Linked DNA regions of Sinobacterium norvegicum. The main gene of each other region encodes a partner of the protein of the gene in region 3 in a complex. Links are inferred from orthologs where the notes say so. Each region holds a gene or a part of one and is shown on either strand. Other genes may lie near its edges. The genes, in order: tsaE, tsaB and tsaD.

The links.
Region 1: the proteins of tsaD (region 3) and tsaE are in contact, whole or in part, in a crystal structure (PDB 6N9A), measured with the Thermotoga maritima proteins. The link is inferred for Sinobacterium norvegicum from one-to-one orthologs. Residues at the interface, in WP_004082750.1 of Thermotoga maritima: Cys10, Asp11, Arg49, His50, Leu82, Gly84, Gly135, Gly136, Glu154, Thr155, Leu156, Asp157, Asp158, Ser159, Glu162, Asp165, Lys166, Arg169, Leu170, Tyr175, Lys213, Thr214, Leu217, Tyr218, Gln221, Arg222, Asn324; in WP_004082108.1 of Thermotoga maritima: Leu37, Gly38, Lys46, Lys57, Val59, Lys60, Ser61, Thr63, Phe64, Thr65, Leu66, Met67, Val69, Pro71, Tyr82, Arg83, Leu84, Asp86, Asp88, Phe89, Asp93, Ile128, Asp130, Glu131, Arg134.
Region 2: the proteins of tsaD (region 3) and tsaB are in contact, whole or in part, in a solved structure (PDB 4WQ4), measured with the Escherichia coli proteins. The link is inferred for Sinobacterium norvegicum from one-to-one orthologs.

The regions. Positions count from the first base shown.
Region 1 is NZ_CAKLPX010000001.1:1,952,288-1,958,225, reverse strand. Bases 2,917-5,908 are described here. They hold tsaE (tRNA (adenosine(37)-N6)-threonylcarbamoyltransferase complex ATPase subunit type 1 TsaE), read left to right. Parts: upstream 2,917-4,183; coding sequence 4,184-4,633; downstream 4,634-5,908. Other genes in these bases: L9P87_RS08810 (N-acetylmuramoyl-L-alanine amidase), read left to right, coding at 4,732-5,908; queG (tRNA epoxyqueuosine(34) reductase QueG), read right to left, coding at 2,917-3,969. In the rest of the region: asd (archaetidylserine decarboxylase), read right to left, coding at 1-258; L9P87_RS08835 (sulfurtransferase), read right to left, coding at 282-1,115; small ribosomal subunit biogenesis GTPase RsgA, read right to left, coding at 1,127-2,149; orn (oligoribonuclease), read left to right, coding at 2,336-2,878; more of queG, read right to left, coding at 2,887-2,916; more of L9P87_RS08810, read left to right, coding at 5,909-5,938. UniProt on the Escherichia coli protein: Required for the formation of a threonylcarbamoyl group on adenosine at position 37 (t(6)A37) in tRNAs that read codons beginning with adenine.
Region 2 is NZ_CAKLPX010000001.1:558,575-569,384, forward strand. What follows is about bases 7,350-10,192. They hold tsaB (tRNA (adenosine(37)-N6)-threonylcarbamoyltransferase complex dimerization subunit type 1 TsaB), read right to left. Parts: upstream 9,196-10,192; coding sequence 8,503-9,195; downstream 7,350-8,502. Other genes in these bases: L9P87_RS02430 (M18 family aminopeptidase), read right to left, coding at 7,350-7,634; L9P87_RS02435 (undecaprenyl-diphosphate phosphatase), read right to left, coding at 7,679-8,473; L9P87_RS02445 (ATP-dependent DNA helicase), read right to left, coding at 9,202-10,192. Outside these bases: L9P87_RS02400 (TolC family protein), read right to left, coding at 1-520; L9P87_RS02405 (LLM class F420-dependent oxidoreductase), read left to right, coding at 815-1,855; L9P87_RS02410 (EthD domain-containing protein), read left to right, coding at 1,999-2,694; L9P87_RS02415 (DUF1254 domain-containing protein), read right to left, coding at 2,806-3,996; L9P87_RS02420 (tryptophan--tRNA ligase), read right to left, coding at 4,205-5,215; L9P87_RS02425 (enoyl-CoA hydratase/isomerase family protein), read left to right, coding at 5,483-6,274; more of L9P87_RS02430, read right to left, coding at 6,330-7,349; more of L9P87_RS02445, read right to left, coding at 10,193-10,810. UniProt on the Escherichia coli protein: Required for the formation of a threonylcarbamoyl group on adenosine at position 37 (t(6)A37) in tRNAs that read codons beginning with adenine.
Region 3 is NZ_CAKLPX010000002.1:449,769-460,712, reverse strand. The notes cover bases 7,525-10,501. They hold tsaD (tRNA (adenosine(37)-N6)-threonylcarbamoyltransferase complex transferase subunit TsaD), read right to left. Parts: upstream 9,542-10,501; coding sequence 8,507-9,541; downstream 7,525-8,506. Other genes in these bases: L9P87_RS11050 (GatB/YqeY domain-containing protein), read left to right, coding at 10,122-10,501; rpsU (30S ribosomal protein S21), read left to right, coding at 9,786-10,001; folB (dihydroneopterin aldolase), read right to left, coding at 8,056-8,412; folK (2-amino-4-hydroxy-6-hydroxymethyldihydropteridine diphosphokinase), read right to left, coding at 7,546-8,055; L9P87_RS11075 (pteridine reductase), read left to right, coding at 7,525-7,529. In the rest of the region: L9P87_RS11105 (LLM class F420-dependent oxidoreductase), read left to right, coding at 1-142; L9P87_RS11100 (thiolase C-terminal domain-containing protein), read left to right, coding at 142-1,683; L9P87_RS11095 (AMP-binding protein), read left to right, coding at 1,710-3,353; L9P87_RS11090 (hypothetical protein), read right to left, coding at 3,514-4,074; L9P87_RS11085 (isocitrate lyase), read right to left, coding at 4,215-5,813; L9P87_RS11080 (hypothetical protein), read right to left, coding at 6,109-6,531; more of L9P87_RS11075, read left to right, coding at 6,795-7,524; more of L9P87_RS11050, read left to right, coding at 10,502-10,568; dnaG (DNA primase), read left to right, coding at 10,569-10,944.

The DNA.
Region 1 (5,938 bases), on a different replicon or contig from region 3:
GGCAATGGCATTTACATTATCGTCGATAATGCGAGCGTCGGCCTTTAGCGCCCGAGTAAAAAAGGCGTTAAAGTTTTTGAACTCATAGTAACTCTCGGTCTCCGCCTCGGCCATATTGACATCATATTGCTTAATAAAGCGTTTGATGAAAGTGTTTTTAACCCATGGCTGCTCACTGGCGGCGATTTTGCCGACCAGACGAGACAGTAAGTGTTGCGGCAAAAGGTACTGCGCAAAAATAAATAGCATTGTTTTCATAAAGTCTGCTCGATATTGAATGTTTAAACAGGGGTTGATTCTACCGGGGTGTCGGGGTGGTTGCCCCACTCGCCCCAAGAACCGTGATAGCCGCGAATCCGGTCATAGCCAAGAATCTTTGCAACTAAATAGGTCAGGCCTGAGCGGTGGTGAGATTGACAGTGGGTAACAATGTTTTTATCTCTGCCAAGGTCTCTATGATCCAGCATTTGCTGGATTTGATCGAGGGGCAGCAGACGGAGGTTGCGACTCTTATCCATTAAATCGGTCCACTCGAGGTGTTTGGCACCGGGAATATGGCCGCCCTTGGCCGCCAATACTTTGCTGCCGTCGTATTCGCCCGCTGAGCGTGCATCCCAAATGCGGAAGTCGCTATCGTTCAGGGCGCCAATAATATCGTCGACCTCAGCAATGACAGACTCGTCATAGACATCGATACTAAAATCACTACTGATGGGGGCGGGCAGGTCGGTGGTAACAGGGTGACCCTCGTTAAGCCAGCTGACTAAGCCGCCATCGAGATAACTGTAATTGCGATAACCGAGCACATCGAGCGTCCAAATCAACCGTCCCGCCCAGCCGCCGCCCTCGTCATCGAGCACAACAATATGCTGCTGTTTGTTCAGGCCGATACTCCGCATTAGCGTAGTCAGATCATCTCGGTCCGGTATTTTTCCCGCCGCGGGTTTGATGCCACAGAGCAGTGAAGATGGGGTGATATGCTGCGACCCCGCAATATGGTGTTTGCGGTAGTTGTCATCACTCGATACATCGATGATCAATAGGTCATCGTGGTTATTGATTGCCTGCTCGAGGTCGCGGGGCTGAATCAATAGCCCCAATGAGGTAACGGTCATGTTGTTGTCCTTTATAGCATGTCTAGTGAAGACACTAGGTGGCGGAAGCTGTCCATCCGTCGCTGGGTAATTTCACCGGATTCTAACGCAGTCAATAAAGCGCAATTAGGCTCACTCTGATGTTTGCAGTCGCGAAAACGGCAGCGGCCAATAAATGGCCGAATGTCACTAAAGCCTTCGGCGATATCATCTTCACTCATATGCCAGAGGCCAAACTCACGTATCCCAGGGGAGTCAATTAAGTCGCCGCCGCTGGGGAAGTGAAACAACTTGGCCGTGGTGGTGGTGTGCTTTCCTTTCTGAGTTGTTTCAGACAGGCCCCCCACAGGTATATTCATTCCCGGTAACAAGGCGTTAATCAGCGATGATTTACCAACGCCGGATTGGCCGACAAAAACACAGGTGCTGCCGGCAAGCTTGGCCTTCAGTTCATCGAGGCCATCTTCAGATTTTGCGCTGGTATAAACCAGTTGATAGCCGATGGTAGGATACAGCGTGACTAACTCATCGAGCTGTTGGCGATTGTTGTCATCGATTAAATCGATCTTGTTGAGCGCTAATATCGGCGTAATCCCCGAGTGTTCGGCGGCCACCAAGTAGCGGTCAATTAAATTGGCATAGGGTGTTGGGTAGGGGGCAACGACGATGACGATGTAATCAACATTGGCGGCCACAGGGCGCAGTTCGCCGCGGTTGTTCGGGCGGCATAGTTCACTGCGACGGTCGTGACAGGCGACAACGACACCCGTCGGATTGCCGGGGCGCCAGGTCACTCTGTCACCGGTAACAAGGGCTGGAAGGTTGGCGCGAAGATGAGCGCGACGGCGCTCCCCTTGCTGCTCGCCGACCAGGATTTCGATCTCAACCTGGGTGCCAAAATGGGCGGTGATCAGCCCGGTTTGTTCGGGCCCTAACTGACCCTCGTCGATTTTTTCTTCGGCAACTTCGGCGCGTCTATCGGCTCGTTTATTGCGTTCATCTTGCACTTTTTCGATACGCCATTTTTGTCGGCGGTTTAGTTTGCGCTTTGCCATGAATTCGCTTTAGTTGATGTTAAGACCGCTATTATTATGGCAGGCGGGGCAATTTGCCACTAGTTTACCGCGCAAATTGCGCAATAGACCCAGAAGTTTGTCTTGCTCGTGCTTGTGCCAATTGTTTGGTCGGGACTGTCAGCCTATAATCAGGGCCAATTAATCAAGCCAATGAGGGCTGTTGCAATGAGTCGAGCACAAAATCTTGTCTGGATAGATCTTGAAATGACCGGGCTGGAGCCTGAAACTGATGTGATTATCGAGATAGCCACCATTGTTACCGACTCCAATTTAAAGACTATCGCAGAGGGCCCTGTTTTTGCTATTCATCAACCTGATAGTTTACTTGATGGTATGGATGAGTGGTGTACCACCCACCATGGCCAATCGGGCCTGACCGACCGAGTTAAGCAATCGACAACCTCGGTTGCCGACGCTGAAACCGCCACCATCGCCTTTTTGAAAGAGCATGTCGATGCGGGTGTGTCGCCGTTGTGCGGTAATAGTATCGGTCAAGATCGTCGTTTTCTGGTGCGTTATATGCCCGCATTGCACGAGTATTTTCATTATCGCAGTATTGATGTCAGCTCGGTTAAAGAGCTGGCCAGGCGCTGGCGTCCAGAGGTGCTGGATGGGGTCAGTAAAAGTGGCGCCCATTTGGCCCTCGATGATATTCGCGAGTCAATTGAAGAGTTGCGTCATTATCGTGACACCTTCTTCAAGCTTTAGCTCTGACGCTAAAGCTTTTCAGCATGCTGCGCCAGCGCCCATTCGATATGCTCTTTGACCATTGCGTTATCGACGGTGAGTCGGCTCTTCAGCGCTTCGATAACCTCGATGCTGCTAGGGGCGTTACCGAGGCCTACAGCAATATTGCGTAGCCACGCGTGGTAACCAATGCGACGTATTGGCGAGCCTTCGGTATTGCTCAAAAACTCTGTTTCCGACCAGCTGAATAAGGTGCATAGCTTGGCCTTGTCGAGTTGCTGGCGGGGGTGGAAATCCTGCTCCTTGGTGTATTGGGTGAACTTGGTCCATGGGCAGACCAGTTGGCAGTCATCACAGCCGTAAACACGGTTGCCAATCTTGGCTCGCAATTCAACGGGAATAGCACCGCTGTTCTCGATGGTTAGGTATGAGATACATTTTCGAGCATCGAGCTGGTAGGGGGCGCGGAAGGCATCCGTCGGGCACTTATCAAGGCAGCTGGTGCAGCTGCCGCAGTGGCTGGTTTGCTGCGGCTGGTCGACGGGCAGGGGCAGGCTGGTATAAATCTCGCCAAGGAAAAACAGCGACCCGGCCTTACTGTTGATCAGCATGGTGTTTTTGCCGATCCAGCCGAGACCGGCCTGCTCGGCGAGAGCGCGTTCGAGTACTGGCGCGCTATCGACGAAGGCGCGGTGCTCACCTCCGCCGGCCGCCTCAATTTTTTTGGCCAGTGCCGCTAGGCGTTTGCGGATTAGTTTATGATAATCACGACCTAGGGCGTAGCGAGAGATGTAGGCGGTGTCACGCTGCTGCAGGGTCTTGACTGTCTCCACGTCGGCGGGGAGGTAATCCAGGCGGCAACTAATGACGCGCAGCGTGCCGGGTTGCAACTCGTCGGGGCGGGAGCGCATATTACCATGGCGAGCCATATACCCCATCGAACCATGATCCCCCCGTGCCAGCCAAGCCTGCAGGTGTTGCTCATGCTGCTGCAGACCGATATCGGTAATCGCCACATGGGCAAAGCCGGCCTCCTCTCCCCAGCGCTTGATGTCGCTGGCGAGCTGGCTTAATTCGCCGGTGTCGGTGTCGGTTACGGAGGAGGAAGAGATGGTTTCACCTATAGAGTAGAGGCTGAATAGTCAGTGGCGATAATAACACCGACCAGCGTTGGCGTGCAGTGGTTTGCAGCATCACTGCTATTTTCATTGTTGTAATATTCGCATCATTGAGCTTTGCAGGTATGATAGCGGGCTAAATAAGGTGTTTTGAAAGGGGGCTGATGTGTCGGTTAGCGGTGAGTTTATCGCAGAAAATGAGCAGCGCTTGCTGCAATTGGGTCAAGCGTTGTCGTTTTGCGATTGTCGGGGGATTACCGTCTACTTGCAGGGTGATTTGGGCATGGGGAAAACCACCTTTAGTCGCGGCGTTATTACCGGCTTTGGCCACCGCGGTGCAGTAAAGAGCCCGACCTACACGCTGGTTGAACCCTATGAGTTTCAAGCAATAACGGTATATCACTTCGACCTCTACCGGTTGGGAGACCCGGAAGAACTTGAGTACATGGGGATTCGTGATTACTTTAATGACGATAGCCTCTGTTTGATCGAGTGGCCTGTGCGTGGCATTGGGGTGCTGAAAGAGGCTGATCTTGAGCTAACGCTGACCTTGCAGGGGGCTGGCCGGAGGGTTGTTTGGCGCGCCTTTAATGATGCCGCTGAAGCACTGGCGACCGAATGGCAGCAGCATTACGGCGTCGCCGGCAAGCAACAATAGCTGCTACTCTCAAGGCAACTATGGACTAACGTTAGCGAGTAGGTTACAAAATAGCATCACACAGTGTGCGTAATGCGTTTATTTGAGTAGGGAATTTGATGTTCAGCCGGTTTAAAAAACAGCCCTCAGCAGCAGGGGAAGCCTCCCCGGCTTTTTCAATTAGCGTATTAATCGCCATCTCAGCGCTGTGCTTCTCTTCGATTATTCAGGCCAGTGATATTGTCGGTGCCAGGGTCTGGCGGGCGCCGGACAACACCCGTTTAGTGTTGGACTTAAATGGTGCCGTAGAGCATTCCATTCTGACCCTACAAAGCCCAGACCGTATTGTCGTCGACATTAAAAATGGCCGCCTGGCAACGGCCTCTACACTGTCATCGCTGCAACTGTCAGAGTCGCCGATTAAAAATATTCGCTATGCCAATAAAGACAAACATGATCTGCGTATCGTATTGGATTTGAAAGAAAAGGTGAAGCCGCGAAGCTTTCTCCTCAAGGCAGATGGTGAGCTCAAAGACCGTTTAGTCATAGATCTTTATGATGAGGGCAACGGCAAGCGAGCGGTCAAAACGCAACAGGCAAAACAATCCAGCGGCAGCCGCGATATAGTCGTGGCGATTGATGCTGGCCACGGTGGCGAAGACCCCGGTGCGCTGGGGCCAAACAACCTGCGTGAAAAGCATGTGGTGTTGGCAATTGCCAAAGAGCTGGAAGCGCTGTTAAAGAAGCAGCCAGGCTATCGCCCCTATCTGACCAGAACCGGTGATTATTATATAGGTCTCGGCCAGCGGCCTGCGTTGGCGCGCAAACAGCAGGCCGATATATTTATTTCCATCCACGCTGACGCCTTTACCAATCCTCAAGCGAATGGCGCCTCTGTTTTCGCTCTCTCGCAAGGGGGCTCATCATCGACAATGGCGAAATATCTGGCTAAAACAGAAAATCGAGCGGATTTGGTCGGCGGGGTAACGCTGGCAGATCATGACGATATGTTGGCCGGCGTGCTGCTGGATCTGTCAATGACGGCAAATCGTGATGCCAGTACCAAGGTGGGCAGTAAGGTGCTGAGTAATATGGGCGGGGTGGCAAGACTGCACAGCAAACGCGTTGGTTATGCCGGTTTTGCCGTACTGAAATCAGCCGACATACCCTCAATTCTGGTCGAAACAGGTTTTATTTCGAATCCCGGTGAAGCCAGTAAATTACGCACGAAAAGTTATCAGCGAAAAATGGCCAAGGCAATTTATCAGGGGGTCGATGGCTATTTCCAGAAGTACCCGCCAGCCGGTAGTTTGATTGCGGCCAATA
Region 2 (10,810 bases), on a different replicon or contig from region 3:
GGCGAAATTCCAACCACTGATACCAGGCATCGGCAACCTCGGCCGACAAACTGATTGCCGCCGTTTGGTAATCAAAGGCCGACGCACGATACTCACCCTCGCTTTCTTTGATGGTAGCGTCGATGCGGCCCCACAAATCGACCTCATATTGCGCCTCACCATAAACACGGTAATCACTATCGCCGCTATCGACATCAACGACATCAGAGGCGCCGAAATCAACAGTAAACCAGCGTCCTGACTCAGCCTGTGACCGCAATGCCGCCGACTGTTGCAGCCGCTGATAGACCGATTGTAATTCCTGATTGCCCGTCAAGGCCTGTTCGATCAGCGCCGACAAATCATCGTTGCCGTGCTGCAGCCACCAACGTTGCTGATTATTTGCCACTGCAAGGCCTTGCTGACGAAAGGATTCACTGGGCTCGAGTAACAAGGGGGCAAGCTCAACATCTTGCGAGGCACAAGCAGACAGCAACATCGAAGCCACTACCAGTAGATATATTTTTCTGAAAAATTCCAATAGCACATTCCTACTCTTCTGTCGCTTTCACAGCAGAAGCATATTCGACAAATCAATAAACATGATGTTCTTGGATGATTATCATTACAGTAAACCTTGCAAGAATTATGACTTTATCAAATATAGACCTTTAAAAATCCCGTTCTACACTAAACTGATGAAATATTGGTAAATATAAACAAACGCCGAGGTAGGTATAGACAAGATTAAACATATGCATTTGCTTGCATATTGATGAGATTTTATTCACACTCGAAAAAAATAACCGCTACGCGATAATTAAAGGTCAACACTATGAAGCTCGGACTCCTACTCGGCTATTCTGGTAAGCAAGTAAAGCTACCAATGGAAATGATTCAACACGCAGAAAATCTGGGCTATGACTCGGTGTGGACAGCGGAATCTTACAGCAGTGATGCCGTCAGTACCGCAGCTTGGATATTAGCCAACACCACAAAAATACGTGTCGGCACCGCTATTATGCAAATGGTGGCAAGAACACCAGCCGCCGCCGCTACCACGGCCATGACACTAAGCCAGTTGTCTGGAGGTCGATTCATCATGGGGCTTGGCGCCTCTGGACCGCAAGTGGTTGAAGGTTGGCATGGTGTAGGCTATCAGCGCCCCATTACCAGAACGAGAGAATACATTGCCATCTGTAAAAAAATTATGGCCCGTGAAGAGGCGGTCACCTTTGACGGGAAAACCTACCAATTGCCCTATAATGGCCCCGGCAGCGTGGGCCTGGGCAAGCCTCTGAAAACTATATTGCAGGCAGATACTTCTATCCCCATTTACACCGCCTCCATCACCCCAGCGGGCCTTAGCGCCAGCGCCGAAATTGCCGACGGTGTGTTTCCTGTCTGGATGGACCCCAACAATTTTGACGTCATCGGTAAGCACCTCGACAAAGGCTTTGCCAAGGCCGGTGGCGGCAAAAGTCTGAAAGACTTTGAGATAGCACCGGCAGTCACCGCCATCATGGGTGACGATCAAGCTGCCTGTGAAGGACCCGCTCGCGATATGATGGCCCTCTATATCGGCGGCATGGGCGCGAAGAATAAAAACTTCTATACCGATTATGCCACCGCCATGGGTTATGGCGCCGAAGCCGAAAAAATTCAAGATTTATACCTGGCCGGCAATAAAGCCGAGGCCGCTCAGGCAATCCCTCAGGAACTGCTCGACGCAGTTGCACTTATAGGTCCAGAGGGGCGTATCCGCGAACAACTGCAGGATTGGAAAGCCTCTGACCAGCGTGGTGAAATTTCAACCATGCTGATTGGCGCCATCCAAAACGAAGTGCTCGAAGTTATCGCCGACGAAATGTTATAAGCGCATAATGCTGGACGGCCCATTAGTTTGATGAGCCGTCTCCCTCCCCCTGCTCTATATCCCCTCTGCTTATTTTCTAACATGGCCGTCATTATTATCTGTTTTTATTTTCCGTTAGACTAAAGGAAAAAAGAGGCCATACCATGCAAAAATACATCCTACTGATAAAGCCTGATAGCCACAGCAACCATAACAACTTCCAACAACAGCTGTTAAATGCCGCCCAATCCTTAGCCAATACCGGTGCAAAGCATGTTCGCCTGAATAAGGTAGATCAGGCCGTTGCCGGTGCGGACAGCTTGCGCATCAGCCAGCAGCAAAATCCCTATCAGGCAATGATCAGTTTCTGGCTGTCCGATGAGCGCTTTTTCAATACCGTCATCGACTGCTTCTCTGGCTTCAGCACCGACCTTGCTGGTTATCGGGTTCAACAACACGAGCCTATCCTCAACGAACAATACCCCAGCTCTGCAGGCCAGCGTACCGAAGGGATGAACCAGGTAGTGCTACTTGAAATACCGCCGCGACTCGACCGTGAACAATGGTTAGATATCTGGCTCAATAGCCATGGTCAAATCGCTTGCGACATCCAATCAACCTTTGGTTATCGGCAAAACATCGTAACCAAGGTAATGACCCATAATGCGCCAACAGTGGACGCCATTGTTGAAGAAAACTTTCCCGCAGCAGCGATGACTGATAGCAGCGCGTTTTACGGCTGCCCCGGTGACGAGCAAGAAACACAACGCCGTCAACAGCAAATGATCGACAGCGTCGTGCGCTTTATCGACTTCGATAAAATCGAATGCCTGCCGATGAGTGAATATAATTTCGACTAGAGATAAATTGAAATATCACGCCACTCACCCAACAGTGACGTGAAACTTGATCAGCCCTCGACCATCGCAATTTTGTTTTACTCGCCACAGTTACATTGAAATGCCGGCCAACTACTCGGCAAGCTCGGAGTACTTAACCAGCTGCAACGTTGGGCTCGCTGTACCATCAGATTGCTGATAACGGATCGCCAGCATGCCTTGCCGATATCCGGCGGTACTGATCCAATTACCGCTGCCCGGATTCACTCGGGAGACGATCACTCGGTAACGCCCTTGGGACGTTTCTATTTGCTGATCGTTCAGCGCTACTGGTTGATGCTGATAATCTAACGATTGCATCCAGCGATTCATTAATGACACCGACCAATAAGGTGCGTTAGGGACATCACCCTCAATAATCAGCGCCTCATCATCTTGAAGGTCAAACCAGGCACCATAATAATCGTTGTCATGGGTCGGGTAAAAAACACCGCCAAAGTCCTGGCTGTAACTCTTCGGGACATCGGTGCTATTGACGGCGCCAGCGAACATCTGACTCATTGCCAGACTCCCCCTTAAGGTATCATTGAAAAACTCAGTAGCAGAGGCCAAGCCCTTGGCCAAAATTTTGTCGTTCAACTTCACCGGATGCTGACTATCGAGGTTAACAATGTTCAGGGTTGCCGGCTCTTGCTTGCTGCGCTGATGAAAGTATTGACGCATCATAACCAAATGCACACTGTCACTCATGGGCAGCCAATCAATACTGCCATCCTCGGGTTTGTGCTTACTCAAAATAACGTTAAATCCACCGTTGGCATCCAGTCGGATATCCGGCGTGGCAATATTGGCTTCTGCAGAATTCCAGCCATTTAAAGCCTTACCATAGAGCATCATGCCGAGATATTCGGCATCGGCGACGGTGCCGCTGATTTGGTAGCGGTAATCCGAAGATATTTCAGCGGTGTGGTAAATGGCATCGGGGCTATCCCCTAAGAATTTTCGGTAGTCTGCCATCCAGTCAGTAAAGGCCGGCTCCGCTTGATTGCCCTTGGACAGCTTCATTTCTAACGACGCTGATAAAAGCTGGGTTAAGTACAGCAGACCATCGATTTGTTCTTGCTGATCAGCGGAGGCCTTAAACACCTCCTCACCTGCAGCATCCATTGCCACCGACAATTGACGCCATGCTTTCGCAGCCTCGCTGTCTTCAGCCCAAGCCGCTGAGGGCGCTTGAATAGTGGTACTGCCATTAAAGGTTCCGAGCAGATAACTGGTGGCCAACGCTGCAACGACCAACAGCGTTAATATCGTTTTTTTCATTACGGCTCTCTTATTATTTTTATTCAGTATGACGCCCATCTATGATGGCGACAAGAACCATGAATAAACAGTCATCATTGAGCAATGACTGAGTAGCGACTCGGCCAAAAAACACCATAACCTCATTGAGTCGCTGGCGTAATTCGTTCTGTATTGACCGCGCATAAAAAAACCGGCGACTTGCCGGCTTTTAAAACAGAATAACGAACTACTTTGCAATCGGGCCAATACCCACTTTGCGGCGCACATCGTCTAGCAACGGCCGAGCATAAGCACGGGCTTTTTCAGCCCCCTTTTGCAATACCGCCTCTATCTCCTCGCCGTTTTCCATCAAGCGATTGTATCGCTCTCTGGCCTCACTGATCTGACCATCAATCAGTGCGCAAAGCTCTTTCTTTGCCTGGCCCCAAGCGATGCCATCGGCATACTGCTGGCGCATGTAAGCAATTTGCTCTTCGTTGGCAAAAGCCTCCCAGATTTCGAAGACGGTAGAGTCTGCCGTGTCTTTCGGTTCACCAGGCTCTAACAAATTGGTGACAATTTTATTGATATGCTTTTGTAATTTCTTCGGTGGCAAAAATAACGGTATGGTATTACCGTAGCTCTTACTCATCTTGCGCCCGTCCAAGCCACTCAATACCGCAACATTATCGTCAACAACCGCCTCGGGTAGAGTAAAGGTTTGGCCATAGAGGTGATTGAAACGCTGAGCAATGTCTCTTGCCATCTCTACGTGCTGAATCTGATCGCGACCAACGGGAATATGGCTGCCCTGAAACATCAAAATATCCGCTGCCATCAGAATAGGATAACTATACAGCCCCATGAAAATAGCTTTATCGGTGTCATCGCCAGCATCAACATTAGCCTGAGCGGCCGCTTTGTAAGCATGCGCCCGATTCATTAAGCCCTTGCCCGTCAAGCAGGTTAGCACCCAACACAGCTCAGTAATCTCTGGCACATCGGATTGACGATAGAAAACAGCATTGTCGGTATCGAGCCCGAGAGCCAGCCACGTAGCAGCGATTTCCTTACTCGACTGCTGAACCGCCACGGGGTCAGTGCATTTAATCAGCGCGTGGTAATCGGCCAAGAAGTAAAAGGATTTGTCGTCGGTGTTTTTGCTGGCATCGATAGCCGGACGAATCGCACCAACATAATTACCCAGGTGAGGAGTACCGGTTGTGGTGATACCGGTCAAAACGCGTCTCTGTGTCATAATAATCCCAAGATACAGCAGCTAATCGACTGCTGTACGATAATCTCAATAGTCTATACCGCCTATGAATCGACGATTTTTGTGCGCTGTATTATGGCATAAACAACGCTAACTAACAGGGCTAAATCAGTTGTCCTAAGCCCCTGTCAGAGCGGCATCGCAACGAGAGACTGACAGCACTATTGAATCTTGCAGACGCTTGCTCTAGAGTCTTGCCCAACTGCAGCACTTCACTGTGATGAAATAACAACGAATTAGAGAGTGATCATGAGCGAATTCAACACCATTAGCCTCAATATCGACAACCAAATCGCCACCCTGACGCTGAACCGACCCAATGCCGCCAACAGCATGAATGTTGAACTCAGTCGCGAAGTGATGCTCGCCTCAATTGAAATTGATGAAAACCCTGATATTCGTGCTGTCATTATTACCGGTGCCGGTAAAATGTTTTGTGCCGGTGGTGATCTCAGTGCCTTTGCAGCAGACCCAAGCAAGGCCAGTACCATTATCAAGGAAATCACCACTTATATGCATGCCGCCGTCGCCCGCTTTGCCAGGATGGAAAAACCTGTCATTGTAGCGATTAATGGTATGGCTGCTGGCGCAGGGTTTAGCCTTGCTGTTGCGGGTGATCTTGTTTTGTGTGCTGACAGCGCCAAATTTACCATGGCTTATACCGGTGCTGGCCTTAGTCCTGATGTTAGCGCCAGCTATTACCTACCACGCCTTATCGGTATGCGGAAAACCCAGCAATTAATGCTGACGAATAAAGTACTGACTGCCGAACAAGCCTACGACTGGGGCTTGGTCACCGAGGTGGTAGCGGCCGATGATCTTCAGCAGGCAGCTCAGACTATGGCGGCCCAGTTGGTCAATGGCCCAACACTTGCCTATGGCCAAATTAAACAACTATTATTAACCAGTTATGACACCGGCCTAGAAAGCCAAATGGAGCTTGAGGCCCGCGGTATTGGTAAAATGGCTAACACCAATGACGGTCTTGAAGGCGTCAGTGCATTTCTTGCCAAGCGAAAGCCTGTGTTTACCGGCAGCTAAAATCATTAAGGTCAATAAAAAAAAGCCGCTAATGCGGCTTTTTTTATCTCTGAATTTAGCACCAAGGCAAATCACTTGTATTATAAAACTGCCAACAGACCTTGTGTAAGCCAAAGGCATCCTCACTACCTGCTAATTCACGGATCGAGTGCATGGCAAAGGTCGGCACCCCGATATCAATAGTACGCACGCCAAGCTCCGTTGCCGTAATCGGACCAATGGTACTGCCGCAACCCATATCACTTCTCACCACAAAACTCTGCACCGGCACATCAACCTGATCACTGAGATATCGATACAGTGCCGCCGTCTCACTGTTGGTGGCATAACGCTGGTTGGCATTTATTTTAATCACTGGTCCCTGATTAATTTGAGGTCCGTGGTTACCATCATGCTTAGCAATAAAGTTAGGGTGAATGGCATGGGCGTTATCCGCTGATATCATCATCGAGCGCTCGATCACCCGAGCAAAGTCCTCAGTGGTTTGACACATACGCTGCAATAAATGTTTCAGCATAGGCCCCTGTGCACCGGCGGCAGATGACGACCCAACCTCCTCGTGATCGTTGCACACCAAAATACTGGTCATCTCACCGTCGGCCTGCAACAGCGCCTGTAAACCAGTATAACAACTGAGTAGATTATCCAGACGGGCGGCACTGACAAACTGCTGCCTTAAGCCAGTCATAGCCGAGGGCTGGGTATCATAAAAACTTAATTCCCAATCGAGGATTTTGCTGACACTGACATCACTATGCTGTCGTTCAATTTGCGCAATAACAATATCGTTAAAATTGAGTTCATCGCCATCGACGATAGCCAGCATAGGTGGCATGTCGGTTTGCTTGTTCACCGTTCGATTGGTGTTAGCCTCACGATCTAGGTGAATAGCCAGGCTTGGGATAACAGCGATAGGATTTTCGAAATCGATCATCACTGAGATCAACTCACCTTTGTCGTTAGTTAAGCTTACCCGGCCGGCCAGTGATAAATCACGGTCAAACCAGGGATTAAGCAAGGCACCACCATAGATCTCAACACCCAGCTGTAAATAGCCTTTTTCAAGCATATCCGGATTGGGCTTCACTCGCAGACAAGGACTGTCAGTATGCGCACCAACCATCCGAACACCGTGATCCAGTATTGATTGCTTACCACAAACAAAGGCAATTATTGATGAGTCATTACGACACAAATAATAGCGTTCACCGGCAACTAAATCCCAGCTATCCCCTTCTCTTAACCGGACAAAACCGGCCTTGGTTAACGTTGCCACCATGGTCGAGACCGCATGAAAAGGCGTAGGTGAGGCATCGATAAACGACAAGAGGCCGCGATTAAACTGTTGGATATCCATCATTCTTCCATCTCTTTATTAGCACGCTATCGACTCAATGGAGTAGCTTACGACAACACCATCCAAAACAAACCCGCTGCCAACAGCAGTCGATAAACAACAAACGGCATAAAGCCTATCTGATTAATCAGTTTCAAAAAGTAGTGTATACATAAATACGCAGTAATGGCAGAGACCAACGTTGCCACCGTCATCTGCAGCCAATCAATCGCTATGCCCGACTGCACCGCTTCTAGCCCCAGCAAAGCACCGGCAGCGACAATTAACGGTATAGATAACAGAAACGAGAACTGCGCAGAGGCCTGACGATTAAGCCCCATTAGCAGCGCCGCAGTCATTGTCACCCCGGAACGGGACGTGCCTGGAATTAACGCCAGCGCCTGAGCAAAGGCAATCACGGCCACAACCTTCCATGTTAATTCGACAACATCACTGCTGCCTTTACGGTCGGCAAAACCCAACAACAGCCCGAAAATAAGTGTGGTACATGCAATCACTGTCATTGAGCGCAGATTCTCTTCAATGAATCCACCAAACAGCAAACCGGCTAAGCCGGCCGGAATCGTGGCCCAAATAACCGCCCAGGCCATATGACTCTCTGGCGTGTGTTGACGATGAAAAACACTGCCAAACCAAGCCTGCGTCATATTGCGAATATCTTGCCGAAAATACACAATCACTGCAGCCAATGAGCCAACGTGCATTGCCACATCGAAGGCCAACCCCTGATCAGGCCAGCCTAATAACTGCGAGGGAAAAATCAAATGAGCGGAGCTGGATACCGGTAAAAACTCGGTTAATCCCTGAATAATTGCTAAAACAAAAACCTGTAACCAATCCAAAATGACACTCCAAAATAGCAAAATGCTCGCTACGAACTCTTCTGCCAAGCAACAGAGTCACGTAAATATACCGGGCTGACCTCGGCGGCGGCAATAGTATCACCACTGACGAAACGGGCTAATGACAATTCAGCAACAGCCGCAGCAGTCGGTATCGCATTGGTGTCGCATGCTAGCAGATCCATACACTTTAAATCGCCAAATTGGTCACGGTATGACCAACCACTGCCTGCGGCGATCAGCGCATTGCCTGGCGTGGCCTGTGCCAGCAATTGCTGACTCATACTCTCCGGCGCCAACAAATACTCTTTGTCGACAACGGTAAACCCCTCACCCTGCCCCTGAAACACAGCGGTATAGAGCTCATTCATTCTGGCATCGACACTGGCCACCACGGTGATATTCTCACCGGCAAAGGGGTAAGCCAATGCCGCTAACGATGACACCGGCACGACTGGGAGATCGGCACCAAAGGCTAAGCCCTGTACGATACCACCACAAATTCTCAGACCGGTAAATGAACCCGGACCACAGCCAAAGGCAATGCCATCGAGTTCCGATAGCGTAATACTATTGTGCTGTAAAATATTCTCGATCATCGGCAGCATATGTTTGGTGTGTTCACGGGGTAATAGACGGTGATCAGAGATCAACTCACCGTCGAGCCACAGTGCTACCGAACAGGCATCAGCCGCAGTATCTAATGCTAAAATTTTACTCATAAAGTACTACCTTGTGTCCAATTTAACGTCGCTATTGCTGGCTGCAGACGGGGTATAGTGATCGGCCCGTGATTCTATAAAGCTTAGCGCCTGCTGTCGATCCATAGTTGTTGGATAATGAGGTAAAGCCGCCATTATTTTTTCACCGTAGCCTTGATAGTGCAGTCGGCTGTCACCGATTACCACAACACCGCCATCATCGTCACTGCGTATCAGCCGACCGACCCCCTGGCGCAAACGCAGAATGGCCTGAGGTAGTTGCCAGTGATTGAAGGCATCGATTCCTTGTTTGGTCAGTACCTTTGAACGCGCCAAAACACGAAAATCATCAGGCGGCGAAAACGGTATTTTATCGATGATTATCAGTGATAAATCATCGCCCTTAATATCGAGGCCGTCCCATAGACCGGCGGATAACAACAGCGACAGGGGGCGGCTTTTAAAGCGGCGAACCGCTTGCGCAGCACTCCCTTGGGCCGCAATACACAAATGAAAACCGGTATATTCCTTCAACCACTGCTCGGCCTTCAATCGGTTGCTAACACTGCTAAAGAGCAACAATGCCCGCCCTCTATTCGCCGACAGCAAGGGTAAAACATCAGATAATAACAGTGCAATATGCTCTGGATTGCTCGGTGGCGGTAACGCTGTCGGATGGTAATATAATGCCCGAGGGTTCTCTTGCTTCGTCTCCGCCACCTTAAAACTATGGTATTGGGGTAATTTTAAGGTCTCTGCAAAATCACTAAAATCATCATTGACGCTCAGCGCTGACGACAAATACACCTGTGTCGCTGGCAGCGAATGCAACACTTGTAGGTGATTCACCTCAACACTGTGGACCGACCAAGCTGCGCCCTGTCGATTAAACCAAAGGCTTCGCTCAGATTTAACCGGCCGGTCTACCGCTATGGTTTCAGCCATATCGAAGCGTTTTAAACGACGTGCGAGCAAGGCCAATGACGGACTTCGTTCACTTAAAATGGCGCTATACGCCAGTAATACAGTGATTTGCCGCTGCCACAGACGCCAAAGACGCGCCATCGTTGCTGATTGCAACAACAGCGCCGACCAATCACCGGCACCTTGCTCCCTGTTTTTATTAACCTTTTCATCCATCGATTTGGCAATGGCAAGACACCGCCTTGCCGCTAACAGACTGGGCCGACTATCCCCGGCATCACGGCGCACAACCGCGGAAAATTGCGCCAGTAATTTTAATACGACCAGACTGTCAAAACATACGGTCGCTCGATCAATAGACAACTGGTCAAGCCTGTGAGCCTCATCAAACACCACGGCCTGAAAGCGTGATGCCAATTTATTTGTTGATGCCGATGGCGCCATTAGAAAGTTTTCACTGCTGAAAAACAGCGCATGATTGACCACAGCGATGTCTGCAGACTGCAGTTTTTTTCGTTGATTAAAATACGGACAGCGTGCGTATTTTGGGCAACTCATCGACTGACACTGGGCATGATTAGTTGCACTGTATCGCGAAACCTCTGACGACGAAGCTCCCACACGATCAGCCACCAATCGCCATTCTAATGATTGACTGTGATGGCGCTGCCAATATTGATGCATGGCCAGTAACATTGCAGCCAGTTGCTTA
Region 3 (10,944 bases):
TGCTGACAGCATCTCTTTGATCGGCTCAAAAGCCCGAATTAAAGATCGCCTTCAGGCCTGGCGTGATTCCCGCGTCACCAGCTTGTTGGTGGCGACGACCGACAAAAAACAGCTGCGTGATATCGCCGAACTGGTGCTCTGATGAATGATCGTACACCGGTTTTAATTGGCGCGGGACAGTTTGTACAACGCCAGACAACCGATGACTCACCAATGACGCTGGCTGCTCAGGCCAGCATGCAGGCGCTGACGCATGCCCTAAGTGGTACGGCATGCGACACAGCTCAGATTGCTCAACACATCGACACCATTGCAGTGACGCGTCTGTTTTCCGATATGGGGCACCTATGGCCGTGCGAGTGGGGCCGTAGTAATAACCCGCCGCAATCCATTGCACAGGCAATAGGCGCCACGCCAAAACATCGTATTTATTCATCGATGGGGGGCAATCAACCGCAGTCCATGTTGATCGAGTTTGCCGCGGATATTGCCCGCGGCGACCGCGATATGGTGTTAATTGCTGGGGCTGAGGCATTAAAAAATCAGCGCCACGGCGCCCGTCAAAAAAAACTGACGCCGACATTCTCTCTCGACTGGAGTGAAGAGTTCAGCCAGCCTCTGGAAGACCGAGGCATCGGTGAAAGCATAGCCACCACGCAGGAACAGGCCAATGGGCTGACAAGTGTGGCGCTGTATTACGCTCTCATTGAGCAGGCCCAACGCCAGCAAGCCGGTCGTTCGATACCGGCCCATCAAAAGGCTATGGCACAGCTGCTGGCATCGTTTAGCGCCGTCGCCGCCAACAACGCTTATGCGCAATTTCCCGGACAGCAAACAGCCGAAGAAATTATCAGTGCTGCACCACTCAATCACCTCTACAGCAAGCGCATGATCGCCCAGGACAGCGTTAATCAGTCGGCGGCAGTGATACTGTGCAGCGTCGCCAAGGCACGCGAGCTGGGTGTTCCCGAGTCTCACTTTATTTACCTGCAAGCCATGGCTGAGGGCGCCGAGCACACCCTGACACAGCGCCCAGATCCGGCGTTATCGCCCATCGCCAATCACGTTACAGACCGTGTACTCGACACCGCCGGACTCACCGCCGAGCAAATAGAATTGATCGATATATACAGTTGCTTTCCCTGCGCCATCACCGCAGTTGCCAATCATATGGGGCTGCCTGTGGATGGCAGTCGCGCGCTGACGCTGACCGGTGGCCTGCCTTACTTCGGCGGCCCGGGTAACAACTACAGCCTCCATGCGATGGCCGAGGTGGTGACGCAACTGCGGCAAAATACCGCGGCGGCTAAGCCGGTGCCAAGCTACGCCATGGTAACCGCCAATGGCGGCGTGCTATCGAAACACGCCAGTGTCATTTATTCGAACCGCGCTAATGACATCGACTGGGCCAACACAGAAACCTGGGTGCGTAATACTGACAAGCCAATGACGATCAGCGATGCGCCGACAGCCGGACGGATTGTCTCTTACGTAATTTACCCCACGGCAAAAGGCAGCATCCGGGCCATCATTATTGGCCGTACCAATGAGCAACAACATTTTGTCGCCAGCACATCAGACCCAAAAACCTTAACAGCGATGTCCGCCAGTGACCCAAGCGGTCAGGCGGTCGACATAATAATAAAGGGCGAGCAGCTTAAGTTTGTGTTAACCACCCCTTAACGCAGCGCCGAAACAGAGGACGTAACATGAGTTGGAATTACAGTGAGGCGGTCGATCGAATAGGCCTCGGCCCTATGGCAGAACGCACGGCATTAATCCATGAACAACAAACATATACCTTTGCCGAGTTGCGTCGTCGCGCCAGAAGCATTGGCGCCTGGCTGCAAGACAAGGGGCTTAAAAAACACAGCCATGTGGGTCACTATCTACGCAATACGAATGCCTACCTAGAGGTGTTTTTCGGCAGCGGTTTAATCGGCTGTGCACATGTCAATATTAATTATCGCTATCAACAGCAAGAGCTAGAGCATCTCTGTCATTCGCTGGATGTGGAAGTCCTGGTCTATGCCACTGAATTTGCAAAACAGGTTGCTGAAATAAAACCGCAGCTGAACAAAACAATTGCCTATGTTGAAGTGACGGAAGACGGCGCTGACCCGGTCAACGACTTTGCCGTGTCGCTGGATGATATCTATCTCTACCGGGCCGATGACTTAGTAACCGATACCGCCAGCGACAACCAAATCATCATTGCCACCGGCGGCACCACGGGTATGCCCAAGGGTACACAGTGGGAGCATACTGGGCTGTGGCACAAGATGAAGGTGTGGGGTATTGGTGCCATGGCAGCGACAGCGTTAACCGACGCCCCCGACACACTGGACGACTATTTAACCCTTTTACAAACCCAGCCAGCATCCAAACCCTTGCTACCGCTATGCCCACTGATGCATGGCACAGGGCTGATGATGGCAATCTGTGCGCTGGCTCAGGGCTCGCCGGTCGTTACCACGGGGATCAAACGTTTCGATGCCGATCACTGCCTTAATTTAATCAAACAACATCAGGTTGGTAGCTTGGTGATTGTCGGTGATGCCTTCGCCTTGCCATTATTGGAAAGCATCGAAGCCCGCGACGATGGCTGCTTTGATAGTGTTCAGTCACTGATATCATCCGGCGCCATACTCAGCGATCAAAGCCGCACACGCTTTATTCAACAAAACCCCGACCTGGTGTTGCTCGACACACTGGGGTCAAGCGAGACCAGTGGTTTTGCTTTAACCACCGAACAGGCCGGCGTCTTTCTCCCCATGCCGACCACCAAAATATTTGACGATAATCTCGTGGAAGTTGCTCCCGGCAGTGACACCATCGGCATTGCCTATGCCGGCGGCTACATTCCTATTGGCTACTACAACGAGCCGGAAAAAACCGCGGCCACGTTTATCAAGATCAATGGCGAGCGCTTTGTCAAAACCGGTGATCGCTGCACGGTCAGAAAAGATGGTTTGTTAGCTCTGCTGGGGCGCGATAACAGCGTTATTAACACCGGCGGTGAAAAGGTCTATACCATCGAGGTTGAACAGTTATTGATCCGCCACCAAACCATCTCCGATGCCCTGCTAATAGGCTTGCCACACCCTCGTTTTGGCAAGATGGTGGTGGCTGTAGTCGAGGGTGGCGAGCTGACCAATGACAATTTGGACGTGGCCGCCCTACAACATTATTTACGCAAAAATCTTGCGGACTACAAGGTGCCCAAGAAAATCTATGCGATTGACTCTATGCAGCGCTTTGCCAATGGCAAGGTAGATTACAAAATGATTACCGACTTTGCCGCCCGCTGTTTAGAACAATACCAGCCCGCACCGGGCCGAGAAAATAACTAAAAGCTTAAGGAGGCTCCCTCGGCGTTTTTCAGGCATAAAAAAAGCGATGATTGCTCATCGCTTCAAAGTGGCGGCAGAACCGCCACACTACTGTTAACTTTTTTGCCGGTAATCAATGACTGTCGTCACCGGTCAGAATCTTGTCGTAGACGGTAAACCCTTAAACCAATAGCTCTAAATTCTCGGCATCGATGTCGGCGTTGATGTAGGCCATACCCAGCTTGTTTAAATAATCTAGTCGGTCTGCCTGTGCGGGGTCGATCAACGGCGCTTTAAAGCCGTGTGCTGTGTATAGGTTAGACACCTGTTCTAAGAAATCATTGCCCTCAATCATTAACAGGCTGGCAGCACCCACATCCGGCTTAACGCTGTTATTCATTGCCTCTGGCAGGTTGATCGCCAGTACTGCCGGGGCCTCTTCACCGCCGTTATGAGCAGCACGCTCCTTTACCTTTTGCTCAGCCCAGTAGTAAGCCAACTCTTTACTTTGAGTGAGAAAAACAGGTTCGATGGTTTCGGTATAACTGTTGCCAATCGTCGCCATGATTTTTTTAGCCGTTTGCTTTAAGGCCCTGTCACCCGAGCGCTTTAAACCATACTCTTGTATTGAAGCAACCAATGTCGACGATGTACCGTGATACCAAGTACGGCCAACCTTAAAACCCTCTGCGCTCAGTAAGTCTCTTGCATCTTGTAAGTTGTTTGGAATATTCGTCATCATCAATTTCACTCTAAAAAGTCTTGGTTTCAATCAGCAGAAAAGGCGACACCCTTTTGCAAGAGGTCGCCTTTTCACACACTTTAAACCTCAGCCTTAGTTAGTCAAGGCTTATTACAGCGAGGTTAAGCACCAGGTTCGATTTAGCTGAACTGGTTTGAAGTGTTCTTAGCACCACCTGCTTTCAGTGCGTTCTCACCAGCAAAGTATTCTTTGTGGTCGTCACCCATGTCAGAGCCTGACATGTTCTGGTGCTTAACACAGGCAATACCCTGACGGATTTCCTTACGCTGAACACCGGCAACATAACCCAGCATACCTGCTTCGCCGAAGTATTCCTTGGCCAAGTTATCAACAGACAAGGCTGTTGTGTGGTAAGTCGGTAGTGTGATCAAGTGGTGGAAGATATTCGCTTCACGAGCGGTATCAGCCTGGAAAGTACGAACCTTATCGTCTGCATCGGCAGCCAATTCAGAATCATCATACTTGGCGTTCATTAGGTCGCTACGATCGTATGCAGCAACGTCTTGACCCGCTTCAACCCAACGGTCGTAAGCTTGCTGACGGAAGTTAAGTGTCCAGTTGAATGATGGGCTGTTATTGTAAACCAGCTTAGCATCTGGGATTTCTTTACGAACCTCGTTCATCATGCCAGCGATATCGGCAACGCTTGGTGTTGCTGTCTCGATCCAGATAAGGTCAGCGCCGGCTTTGATCGCTTCAACAGAGTCAAAAACACAACGCTCTTCACCCGTGCCCTGACGGAACTGATAAAGACCAGAAGGAAGACGCTTAGGACGAACCAACTTGCCGTCACGGTTGAAGCAAACATCGCCTTCAGCCATTTCAGAAACGTCGATTTCTTCAACATCGAGGAAAGAGTTGTAACGATCGCCCTGATCGCCTGGCTCTTTAACAACAGCGATTTCTTTAGTAAGACCAGCACCTTCAGAGTCAGTACGAGCAACGATGATACCGTTGTCGACACCCAGTTCTAGGAAGGCGTAACGTAGTGCGCGGATCTTAGAGTGGAAGTCAGCGTGAGGTACAGTAACCTTACCGTCCTGGTGACCACATTGCTTCTCATCGGCAACCTGGTTTTCGATCTGTAGACAGCAAGCGCCGGCTTCGATCATTTGCTTGGCCATCAGGTAAGTCGCTTCAGCGTTACCAAAACCGGCATCGATATCGGCAATGATTGGCACAACGTGAGTCACGTGACCGTCGATGTCAGCTTGAATCTTAGCAGCTTCAGCTGTGTCGCCAGCTTCTGTAGCAGCGTCTAGTGCGCGGAAAAGACCGCCTAGTTCACGTGCATCAGCCTGACGTAGGAAGGTGTAAAGCTCAGCAACCAAAGAAGCAACAGAAGTCTTCTCGTGCATTGATTGATCAGGAAGAGGACCAAACTCAGAGCGCAGTGCAGCAACCATCCATCCTGACAGGTACAAGTAACGACGGTCAGTCTTGCCACCGAAGTGCTTCTTGATAGAGATCATTTTCTGTTGGCCAACAAAACCGTGCCAGCAGCCAAGTGACTGAGTGTACTGTGAAGAATCGGCATCGAATGCTGCCATATCTGCATTCATGATATCGGCAGTGTACTTGGCGATGTCTAAACCAGTTTTGAATTTGTTCTGAGTACGCATGCGAGCAACTGACTCAGGGTTAATTGCATCCCAAGATGCGCCCTTTGTATCGATTGTGGCTGCTGCTGCATCGATGTCTTGACTGTAGTTTGACATGATCATTTCCTTCCAGAGTGTAATTAACAGTAGGTGACTCAGCGCTGAATTTTTAGTCGCTGTGATGTTGGAAAGAATAATAGCGCTTTACCCACTATAACTAAATCCCATGCTATCTATAGCCTCCATCATGACAATGAATAATGGTCGAAACCGTCAAGTTTTAATCAAAAAAAAGCGAATAATGGGGCTGCCATTATTCGCCATAAAAACTAAATAGTCGCTGTAGCGCAGTGTTTTAGCCAATATGGACGGCTATGCCCGGCCCTGCTCAGCTGCGTTGTGATGGGAGCAATTAATAGCGACTAACGTTTGTCACATCCTGATGATAAGCCTGGCAGGCCACATAAATGGCACCGGCTGCCTTCTTATTACCCGCCTTGTCCTGGTGTTTTTGATAGCAACCGTCGATGCTTCTTGGCTTAAACCAAGCACTTTGACTGCCCTTGGGAAAGTTTGTCATGCAGACATGCATCAAGCCTTCGACCATTTTTTCCGGCAGGTAAGGGGTGACGTTCTTAATAATGCACTCTGAAAAGTTTTTCGGCCGCTTAAGCCAGCGAATAATCTGAATATCGGAGGGGCGCTCACCGACAATCAAAACGCGGTCATCTTCTGGCAGCGGCTGAATCACCGCCTGATCGGAGGCCCAGACACTGGCAGACAATAGTAGCGTGCAGGCAAAAATATTGAGGATGAATCGAACCGTTGCCGTCATAAGCGTTGTTTACTCGTTTATCTTATTGTTATCGCGCTGATTAATATTAGCTTACCATCATACTACGCAAATAATGTGTAGCCGCCAACCAATCCACAATCGTGTAAAAATCACCGCCACAGTTTGCCCAGCGACAGCACTATTGTAAGCCAATTTATTCGGCTTCGCCTTATTAAGCCCCTAAGCAACCTGATAAAACGCGCTTTATTACACCGCTGTTGATCAGTAAGATAAAACAATCACTCGCCATGGACAGCCCGCCTATGTCACAAGCCACTCTCTTAATCACCGGTGCAGCCAATCGTATTGGCGCCGAAACCTGTCAGCTATTTCATCGCTCCGGCTTTAATATTGCCCTGCACTATCGCAACTCACATGAGGCGGCGCAGCAGATTGCCGATGAACTCAACGCCATCCGTGCCGGTTCCGTACTGCTTTTACAAGCGGAGTTATCCGATACCGCCCAGGTCGAACAGCTGGCCGAGAGCACGCTACAGCATTTTGGTCGCATCGACGTGCTGATCAATAACGCCTCCAGCTTCTATCCCACTCCGGTCGATCAAATGACCGAGCAGCAGTGGGATGAACTGTTTGCCAGCAACGCCAAGGCGCCGCTATTCCTGGCCAAGGCCTGTTCGCCATCGCTGAAGGCGCAGCAGGGCTGCATTATTAATCTGATCGATATTTATGCCGAGCAGCCGCTCAGCGACCACCCTATCTATTGCATGGCCAAGGCTGCCAATCGGGCGATGGTAAAGAGCTTGGCGGTGGAATTGGGGCCAGAGGTGCGTGTTAACGGCATCGCACCCGGCGCCATTATGTGGCCGGAACATGACATGGCCCAAAGCGCTCAGCAAACGATTATCGATGCCACGGCACTGAAACGCTCTGGTCAGGCCCATGATATTGCAGAAACAGCCTTGTTTTTAGCCAGCCAAGCTGGCTATATCAGCGGGCAAATCATCAACGTCGATGGCGGCAGAACCCTGCAATGCTGAGCCAATACACTGAGACCTAGGCCGCAGATATCGACTGCCCCCGCCATTCGAAGTCGACCGTCCAGAGTTTCTGGCCGGTCGAATACTGCTGCCATAGCTGACGGTAGGTCATCTTTTTCTCGGGGTGCTGAGCATCGGCGGCGATATCAGCCAGCGGCAATAATACAAAGGCGTTGGTCAGAATTTCACCCCGCGGTACCGTCACCCCGTCGATGACACCGATGACATCGTCATAGGTTAATATATCCAAGTCCAATGTTCGGCCTCCAAATTTGGGGCCACTGCGATCGCGCTGATTCACATCTTCGATGGCGCGGAAACAGGACGACAACTCAGCTATCGACAATGAGGTTTCGAGGCCGACAACCAAATTAAAAAAGTTATCGCCATCAAAGCCGACGGACTCACTCTCATAAACCGGAGAAATAACCAGCGCACCAAAACGGTCGGCCAACGCATCCAGGCTATTGGTAATGTATTTCTGACGCTCTATATTGCTGCCTATACTGACATAAACCTTGGCCATTTAACGCTTCTCTCCTCGCTCAATAACGACACCGACATTGCTCGCTGCGGGCACCGCCCCGGGCTTACTCAATTGTAGACGCAACCAGGGGACGCTAAATTCAGTCATAATAATCTCGGCGATCTGTTCCGCCATGGTCTCGATCAAGAAAAATTCTGACGCCTCGATAAACGCCACCAGGCGATCCGACACATCTTTATAGCTCAAGGCATAATCAATGCTGTCGGTATCGGCAGCACGGCTGAAGTCATGCGCCATATCGAGATCGATGGCCACGGTTTGTTTAATCTCCCGCTCCCAGTCGAAGATGCCGATGACGGTATCGATTTTAAGCTCACGTATAAAGACTATATCCATTACTTTGTTACTCTCGGCCTAGCACGGCTCATTCAATTAACGCTATTTGATCGCGGCACAGATGCTTGCTGCTGTGCCGTCAGACTGATTCTATTTAACGACTCAGCGCCGGTAACTGCTGCAACGGCCAGCGCGGTTTCACCACCACCGCCAACGACGCGTGCTGGCCCACCAGCAATCGCTGGGCACCGGCATAGGCAATCATGGCGCCATTATCGGTACAAAACTCAGGGCGAGCATAAAATACATTGCCCTTCATCGAGGTCAGCGTCTGCTCTAGTTTTTCCCGCAGTCGGCTGTTGGCGCTGACGCCACCGGCAATCACTAATTGATTCATACCGGTCTGCTTCATCGCCCGCTTGCACTTAAGTACCAGGGTGTCCACCACGGCCAACTCGAAGGCATCGGCGATATCACATTTTATCTGCGGCTCAAGCTCACCGTTGTCATCGACGTGTTTGGCGACGGTATTGAGGGTAAAGGTTTTTAAGCCGCTGAAACTGAAATCGAGGCCGGGCTTGGTAGTCATTGGTCGGGGGAATTTGAAGCGGTCGCCATTACCATCGAGCGCCAACTTGGCGATATTCGGGCCGCCGGGGTAGGCCAAGCCCATCATCTTAGCCGCCTTGTCGAAGGCTTCGCCGGCGGCATCGTCGAGGGACTCACCGAGCAACTCATATTCGCCGATGGCCTCGACTTTGATCAACTGGGTATGACCACCGGAGACCAATAACGCCAGAAACGGGAAGGCTGGCGGTGTCTGCTCCAGCATTGGCGCTAATAAATGGCCTTCCATATGGTGTACACCGATGGCCGGAATATCCAGCGCCAGCGCCAACGAGCGGCCGACACAGGCGCCAACCATCAAGGCACCCGCCAGACCGGGGCCAGAGGTATAGGCAATGGCATCGATATCGGCCTTCGTCACACCAGCCTCGGCCAACACCTCTTCAATCAGTGGAATAATTTTGCGTACATGGTCGCGAGAGGCCAGTTCGGGCACGACTCCGCCGTATTGTTGATGCAGCTCAATCTGACTATAGAGCGCATCGGCCAATAAACCTCGGTCGGTGTCATACAGTGCAATACCTGTTTCATCACAGGATGTTTCGAGCCCTAGTACTAGCATTATCAAACCCTTAAGCCCCTAAATCAGGCTTGCCGCAGTGGCGATTCAGTCAATATTAAAAGCCGCATGATAATGGTCGAGGTAAAGCAAATCCAGTGGGCTTTGCATTTTGATTTGTTTATGGGTAAAATCCGCCACCTCGAATGAACAGTGCTTGCTGTTGATTTGTTAAAACAGCAAATACGAATTGATTGAAGCATAGCCGGATTTCTTTAAACCGCTGCCAACAACAAGGTAACAATTAATGCCATCAGTAAAACTGAAAGACAACGAACCATTTGACATCGCACTACGTCGCTTCAAGCGCTCTTGCGAGAAAGCCGGTGTACTCTCTGAAGTACGTCGTCGCGAGCACTATGAAAAGCCTACCACCGTACGTAAGCGTAAGGCTGCTGCTGCAGTTAAGCGTCACGCTAAGAAGCTTCAGCGTGAAAACCGTAAGATGCAGCGTCTATACTAATAGAGTTTTTTACTCTATTTAGCATAACCTAGCGGTTTGCCGGTTTAAAAGCTCTGATGGGTCTACCCTCAGGGCTTTTTCTGTTTTAGGATTTAACTCATCTGATTAGGAATAAAAACCATGTCTGACTTAAAAGACACGATCAAATCCGCAATGAAAGACGCGATGCGCGCCAAGGACAAGCCTCGGCTGACCACTATTCGCAGCATTCAGGCCGAAATCAAACGTATTGAAGTCGATGAGCGTATTGAGCTAGATGACGCCCGCGTCTTGGCCGTACTCGATAAAATGCTCAAACAGCGCCGCGACTCCATCAGCCAGTTTGAAGCCGCCGACCGTCACGATCTCGCCGACATCGAAAAAGCCGAAGTCACTGTGGTACAAGAATTCCTTCCCCAGGCGCTGACCGAAGATGAGATCACCGACATGGTGGTACAGGCCATTGCCGATACCGGAGCCGACGGCATGAAAGATATGGGCAAGGTCATGGGCGTGCTGAAAGCACCGATGCAGGGCCGCGCCAATATGGGCGATGTCAGCAAGCTGATCAAAGCCAAACTGGCGTAGATGTCAGGCCGCATCCCCCAGGGGTTTATCGACGATTTACTCGAACGTGTCGACATTGTCGAGATTATTGATGCCCGCTCGTCGCTGAAAAAGGCTGGCCGCAACTACAAGGGGCTGTGCCCGTTCCACGACGAGAAAACCCCGTCCTTCAGCGTCAACGCCGACAAGCAATTCTATCACTGCTTTGGCTGTGGCGCCGGCGGCAACGCCGTCAGTTTTATGATGGATTACGAGCGCCTTGATTTCCCCCAGGCCATCGACGCCCTCGCCGCCACCGTCGGCCTCGAGGTACCCAAGGAAGACAACCCCAGCTTTAACAAGGTCGCCAACAATGCCAACAAGGCGCTGTATGAGATTCTTGAGCGCTGCGCAGAAT